DNA from 2 places in the Streptococcus sp. 517s genome. Region 2 is predicted to be linked to the other one. Evidence: predicted binding sites of a transcription regulator. Region 2 holds the regulator's gene; the other holds the start of a gene.
What was found. Region 2 encodes Rex, which represses fermentation and respiration genes when NADH is low (regulators of the CRP and FNR family bind a similar motif). Its sites were predicted from a motif close to TTGTGAANTANTTCACAA; they were not measured.
Positions count from the first base shown of each region.

Region 1: adhE (bifunctional acetaldehyde-CoA/alcohol dehydrogenase) is a predicted target of Rex. The motif match lies at 1,530-1,547, and genes of this name have one in related genera.

Region 1 covers NZ_CM136847.1:124,543-127,957, reverse strand. Annotated here, with positions in the region: gene adhE (bifunctional acetaldehyde-CoA/alcohol dehydrogenase) at 1-1,496, opposite strand, end outside; gene ACVX3R_RS00685 (hypothetical protein) at 1,793-2,206, opposite strand; gene ACVX3R_RS00680 (low molecular weight protein-tyrosine-phosphatase) at 2,193-2,636, opposite strand; gene yajC (preprotein translocase subunit YajC) at 2,684-3,004, opposite strand; gene tkt (transketolase) at 3,122-3,415, opposite strand, start outside.
Region 2 covers NZ_CM136847.1:882,515-885,929, reverse strand. Annotated here, with positions in the region: gene ACVX3R_RS04555 (cysteine desulfurase family protein) at 1-620, shown strand, start outside; gene ACVX3R_RS04550 (DUF1831 domain-containing protein) at 625-972, shown strand; gene ACVX3R_RS04545 (DUF4649 family protein) at 979-1,182, shown strand; gene ACVX3R_RS04540 (redox-sensing transcriptional repressor Rex) at 1,276-1,917, shown strand; gene ACVX3R_RS04535 (gamma-glutamyl-gamma-aminobutyrate hydrolase family protein) at 1,933-2,622, shown strand; gene radC (RadC family protein) at 2,619-3,299, opposite strand; gene pcrA (DNA helicase PcrA) at 3,342-3,415, opposite strand, start outside.

The DNA of each region.
Region 1 (3,415 bases), 760 kb from region 2:
GTAACAATCATGACACGTTCGATACCTTCGCAAGTTTGAAGGTATTGGATTGAGTTACGTTCGAAGTAGATTTTTGAAGGAACTTTAAACCATTGCATATTATTTCTACGTTTTCCTACTTTCTTGATGTTAAGAAGGTTGATAGCGGATACGTTATCACCAACTGAGTTGTGTCCATATGAACCACATCCAAGTGTTAATGATGGAATGAAGGCGTTGTATACATCACCGATACCACCAAAGGTAGATGGAGAGTTCCAGATAATACGCATTGCCTTTATTTCCGTACCGAAACGTTTTGCAAGAGCTTCGTCTTTTGTATGGATAGCAGCTGAGTGTCCTAGACCATTAAATTCAACCATTTGACGAGCTTTTTTAAGTCCATCTTCAGTATCTTCAGCTTTCAAAACTGCAATAACAGGTGATAATTTTTCACGAGTCAATGGTTCTTTAATTCCAACTTCTGCACATTCAGCAGCCAAGATATTTGTACCTTCTGGTACTTTGAATCCTGCTTGCTCAGCAATCCATGCTGCTGGTTTACCAACAATATTTGGGTTCAATTTTGCACCAGCGCAGTTCTTGCTGTTAGCTTTTGCACCAAAACAGAATTCTTCCAAAAGCGCTTTTTCTTTCTTGTTGACAAAGTAAGTATGGTATGATTTGAATTCTTCTACAAATTCGTCATACACTTCTTTATCAATGATAACCGCTTGTTCTGATGCACAGACCATCCCATTATCAAATGATTTAGACATAACGATGTCATGAGCAGCTTGACGAAGGTCAGCAGATTTTTCTACATAGGCAGGAACGTTTCCGGCACCTACCCCAAGAGCTGGTTTTCCACATGAGTATGCAGCTTTAACCATAGCATTCCCACCAGTTGCGAGGATAGTCGCAACACCTTCGTGGTTCATAAGTGCCCCAGTTGCTTCCATAGATGGCTCTGTAATCCATTGAACACAGTTTTCAGGTGCACCGGCTGCGATGGCTGCATCACGAACGATTTGTGCAGCATGAGCAGAAGATTCTTGAGCTGATGGGTGGAAGGCGAAAACAATTGGGTTACGTGTCTTCAAAGCAATCAATGATTTGAAAATCGCTGTTGAAGTTGGGTTTGTTGTTGGAGTGATACCACAAATAACTCCGACCGGCTCCGCAATCTTCGTCAAACCTGTAATTGGATCATCTTCGATAACTCCAGCTGTTTTAACTCCACGCATATTGTTCACTACGTGTTCACAGGCAAATAGATTTTTTGTCGCCTTATCTTCAAATACACCACGACCAGTTTCTTCAACTGCGTGTTGTGCAAGGATACCATGCGCGTCAAGTGCTGCAACAGACGCTTTTGCTACGATGTAGTCAACTTGCTCTTGATTCAACTTGCGCATTTCATCAAGCGCAACCAAGGCTTTTTTCACGAGACCGTCGACATGCTTTTCAGCAGCAAGTTGTTTTTCCTCTGGTGTTACTGTTTTTTTATCAGCCATATTATCCTCCATAGCCTTTAAGGATACTATCCTTTGTTAATTTTTTCACAAGTTTATTATAACTCTTTTTTTATACTTTGTAAACAGTTTCATAAACATTTCACAAAGAAATTTTCCGAGTTTGTGATTTTTTTCTCAATATAGCTGCACAAGAGAGTTTTGACTGGACGATTGTGAAATTATGAAAAATATTTTTTTATTTCACAAAGTTTTCTCTGGTTGATAGTTATTTATCGAATTCAAATATAGAAAGCGCTTTCTTTCCGGTTTTGAAAAATAGTCTCCTAACTTGGAGACTACTGTTTTTGCTGAAAAACGCCTTGTTTAAAGGTCCCTTCATAAACGACTTCTTGCTCTGTAGTCAACTTCCCTTGACCTTCAGCCTGACCATTTACAAAATCACCTTCGTATTTCCAGCCATCTTTTGATTGGAAAGTTCCTTTTCCATTAAAGGCTCCATTATTGAAATCACCTGTATATTGGTCCCCATTTTCAAAGGTCATGGTCCCCTGACCTTTCATTTTCCCTCGTACCAGGGTACCATCATAAACAAGGGCACCGCCATCAAGTGTCAGGGCACCCTTTTTAGGTGTATTTAGTAGAAATACTGAAAGGGCACAGAGTGCAATTACGACTACTGCAATGAACTCTAGCCTAGGGCGAGTTAGGTAAACTCTATACTTTTCATAGATTTGTTTAAGCTTTTCCATTGTCACTCTCATTTTCTAATCGATCTAGCCAGCTTTGACATCCACTTGTGATGCGAGCATAGGTTTCCTCAAAATCTCCTGTATACCAAGGATCTGGAACACTTTCATATGCAAAAGAGTAGATCTTATACTGCAATTCCTGAGGACACATTTGACGCAGATCTGAAACGTTTGAAGCATCCATACCGATAATATAATCAAATGACTCAAAATCTTCTCTACGAATCTGGAGTGATGTTTTGTCTTTGTCATACGGAATCTGATATTGCTGGAAAATTCCTTGCGTTCCCTTATGAATCGGATTACCATGTTCCCAAGATGAAGTCGCACGACTCTCAACCTGGTAATCGCTCGTCATGGATTTCATTACAAACTCTGCCATGGGGCTACGGCAGATGTTTCCTAAGCACACAAATACTATTTTTCTCATCCCTTTTCCTCTTACTTCATAGAAAAACGGGAGTGACAGGTCCCGTTTTATTCTTCGATTGCTCCGCTTTCGTCAACAACTGTTCCTTCTGGTGTCACAGCCTCTTTGAGCGGTAAAACGGTCTTGATAGCAGCCAATTCAAAAGTCAAATAAACGCCATCTACATCAAGTACGATTGTTCTCTTCTCAGTGTCTACTTCATCCACTGTTCCGTAAAGGCCGCCAATTGTAATAACTTCATAGCCCTTTTGAAGCTTGTTCAAGCTTTCCATACGCTTTTGAGCTTGTTTCTTTTGAGAACGTTGCATAAAGAACATCAAAGCCATCATACCTACAAGCATGATTAAAAAAGTAATATTTGGATTCATTGTTTTCTCCTTTGTCTTTTACATAGGACTACTATATCAAATTTCAGCTACTTTTACAAGATTGTGCCTTGTTTTTATGGTTATAAAAAATCAGAGTGAGGACTCAGATTTTTGTGATTATTTCAAGTTTTGAACGACTTTGACTAGATTTTCTACCGTAAATCCGTACTCTGCCAATACTTTTGGCGCTGGGGCAGATGCTCCAAATGTATCAATACCGAGAACTGCACCATCAAGGCCAACATATTTGTACCAGTTTTGAGTTGCACCCATTTCGACTGCAACACGACGGCGAACTGCATTTGGAAGAATTTCTTCTTTGTATGCTGCATCTTGTTTATCAAAGACATCTGTAGATGGCATGCTGACTACGCGGACTTTTTCGCCTTGACTAGCTAATTCTTTGGCAGC
Region 2 (3,415 bases):
AGCATCCTGCGGCTTATCATGTAGATGCTGTTCAAGCTATCGGAAAAGTTCCTATCCATCCCGAGGAATTAGGAATTGATTTCCTCAGTGCTTCTGCCCACAAATTCCATGGACCAAAGGGAATCGGCTTTCTTTATGCTTCTTCCGCGGACTTTGATTCCTATCTTCACGGTGGAGACCAAGAACAAAAGAAACGGGCTGGAACAGAAAACCTCGCTGCAATAGTAGGCATGGTTGCTGCTCTCAAAGAGGATTTAGAGCAGCAAGCTGAACATTACCAAAAACTAGAGGGATTAAAATCTGCTTTTCTAAAGGAGATTGCAGATCTAGAATACTATCTCAACGAAAGCAACCACCAGCTTCCTTATGTTGTCAATATTGGCTTTCCTGGTCAAAAAAATGATTTGCTCTTACTCCAGTTAGACCTTGAAGGAATTTCAATTTCTACCGGTTCAGCTTGTACTGCTGGTGTCGTGCAAACCAGTCATGTGCTTGAAGCATTTTATGGACCAGATTCACATCGTTTGAAAGAATCTGTCCGTATCAGTCTGTCTCCTCTTAACACTGAGGAAGAACTAAAACAACTCGCACAAACCTTAAAAAATATTATTGGAGATTAATCTAATGGCATTCGAAAAAACCATTAAACTACAAAACTGCCGCTACGACTACACACTTAGCCCATCTGTCAAAAAATTCACACTCAAAGACAATACTTTCTTTGAAACAAAAGTTGGAAACTTCGAACTGACTCGTCTGCTTGAGAAAGTACCTAACAGCGGTGAAGGATTCAAGCTAAAAATCATCATCAACAAAGACCTTACAGGTGCTAAACTCAATATCACTGACAAGTCAGGCCTTCGTTTGGTTAATATCTTTAAATCAGAAGACCATCATATCCACCAAGAGAAATTCTACTTCCTCATGGACAGCCTTGTAGAACGCGGTATCTTCACAAAAGAAGAAAGATAATTGACTATGTATCGTCTCACTTATCAAGATAGTTATCAAGTAGAGCGTACCCTTGAATTTGAGAGTTACGAAGAGCTTATGTTATCTCTATCAGGTTGTGTAACTCTTCCTGATACATTCCTAGTTACCTCATTAACCTTTGATGATAAAGTTATTTATCAAGGATTGGTCGGGGATCTCTACTGTTTTCTATCACAAGCTAATTTTTAAGACTAAAACTAAGATTTTCTTAGTTTTTTCTTGTTTTTGTTGATTTTTTCACAATGTTTCTATAAAATAGAAGAATAGAAAGGTTGTGGTTTTGTGAAAGATAAACAGTCTGCTATTCCAAAAGCAACAGCAAAAAGACTCTCTCTCTACTATCGAATTTTCAAGAGATTTCATGCAGAAAAAATCGAACGTGCCAACTCCAAGCAAATTGCAGAGGCTATCGGTATCGATTCTGCGACTGTTCGTCGTGATTTTTCCTATTTTGGCGAACTAGGAAGACGTGGTTTTGGTTATGATGTTAAAAAACTGATGACTTTTTTTGCTGACCTCCTAAATGACAACTCTATTACCAATGTTATGTTGGTTGGGATTGGAAATATGGGTCATGCCCTTCTCCACTATCGCTTTCATGAGCGTAACAAGATGAAAATTATCATGGCATTTGACCTTGATGACCATCCAGAAGTCGGGACCCAGACACCTGATGGAATCCCAATTTATGGTATCTCTCAGATTAAAGAAAAAATCAAAGAAGCAGATGTTAAAACTGCTATCCTAACTGTTCCAAGTATTAAATCACAAGAAGTCGCCAATCTTTTGGTCGATGCGGGTATAAAAGGTATTCTCAGCTTTTCCCCTGTTCACCTTCATCTTCCAAAAGATGTGGTCGTTCAGTATGTCGATTTGACCAGCGAACTCCAAACCCTCCTCTATTTTATGCGTAAAGAGGATTAGAAAGCGAAAGCATTTATGAAAAAACCAGTTATTGGGATTACAGGAAATGAAAAAGCTCATCCAGATGATGACATCATGATGAGCTGTGCAGCAAAGGGCTTTGTTGAAGGAGTCAAGGACGCTGGCGGAATTCCAATCATCCTACCGATTGGTGATCAAGAAATGGCTACCCATTACATCAGTATCATTGATAAGCTCATCCTAACGGGTGGGCAAAATGTTGATCCAAAATACTATGGTGAGCCTAAAACCATTGACAGCGATGACTACCATCTTCAAAGAGACCAGTTTGAATTAGCCCTTATCAGAGAAGCGATTAAGCAAAAGAAACCAATTTTCTCTGTTTGTCGGGGTACTCAGCTTTTCAATGTCGCCATGGGAGGCACGCTTCACCAAGATATCGAGGATCATTGGCAGGACTGTTCAGCCGAATACACGACCCAACGCCTCGTAACGGAACCTGATACCATTCTCCGAGAAATCTATGGAGAAATCTCTCATATCAACTCCTTCCACCACCAGAGTATTAAAGATCTAGCTCCTAATCTTAAGGTTGTAGCACATGATCCTAAAGATGGAATCATTGAGGCTGTGACAACTACGGACGGCTTTCCTTACCTTGGTGTCCAATGGCATCCAGAATTTCTATTTGAAAATCGCCCCAAAGATAAAACGCTATTTGACTATGTTGTTAACGAACTCTAGATTAGATCAGTCTTTTCACGGTAACTAAAGTAATCCGAGTGCGAGACAATCAGGTGGTCCAAGAAAACGATCCCCATCAGTGCGCAGGCTTCCTTGACTAGCTTAGTGACATGGTCATCATTTCGACTAGGAGATACTGCACCAGATGGATGATTGTGAACGAGAATCACTGAGGTAGCCATATGCTTGAGGGCATAGTGAAGGATTTCCCTCGGTTCAGCAATGCTGCGTGTCGCAGAGCCGATAAAAATAGTTTGCTGATGGATGATTTGATTTTGAGTATTGAGATAGAGCGCCACTAGGTGCTCTTGTTTTTTGTCGCCCAGTTCCTGTTGCATTTTCTTGGCTAGCTTTTGACTACTGAGAATACTTTCCATCTCAAGGGTTTCATGTTTGTGAATCCGATGTCCCAGTTCAATCACCGCTTGTAATTCAATGGCTTTAATACGTCCAATACCAGACAGACTCTGCAATTCCTGCAGGGTCATTTTTTTCAGATCAGTTAGACTAGTCAGACTATTCAAGACTTTCTGAGCAATTTCAAAAACGTTGGCCTGACGCGTTCCAGTTCTGAGCAGAATAGCTAGTAATTCTTGATTGCTCAGAGCCTCTACTCCTTCTTTAACTAGTCTTTCTCTAGGCAAGAGTGAATCTTCTTGGAATGAAATACTGTACATAAAAATCCTCCTCACTTTATTATTCGTGAGAAGGATGGAAAATTAGATTTTTTTCTCAATTGGGGCTACACTAGCTAAGAGTTTTTTCAGACCGACTTCTGGGAAATTTATTTTCA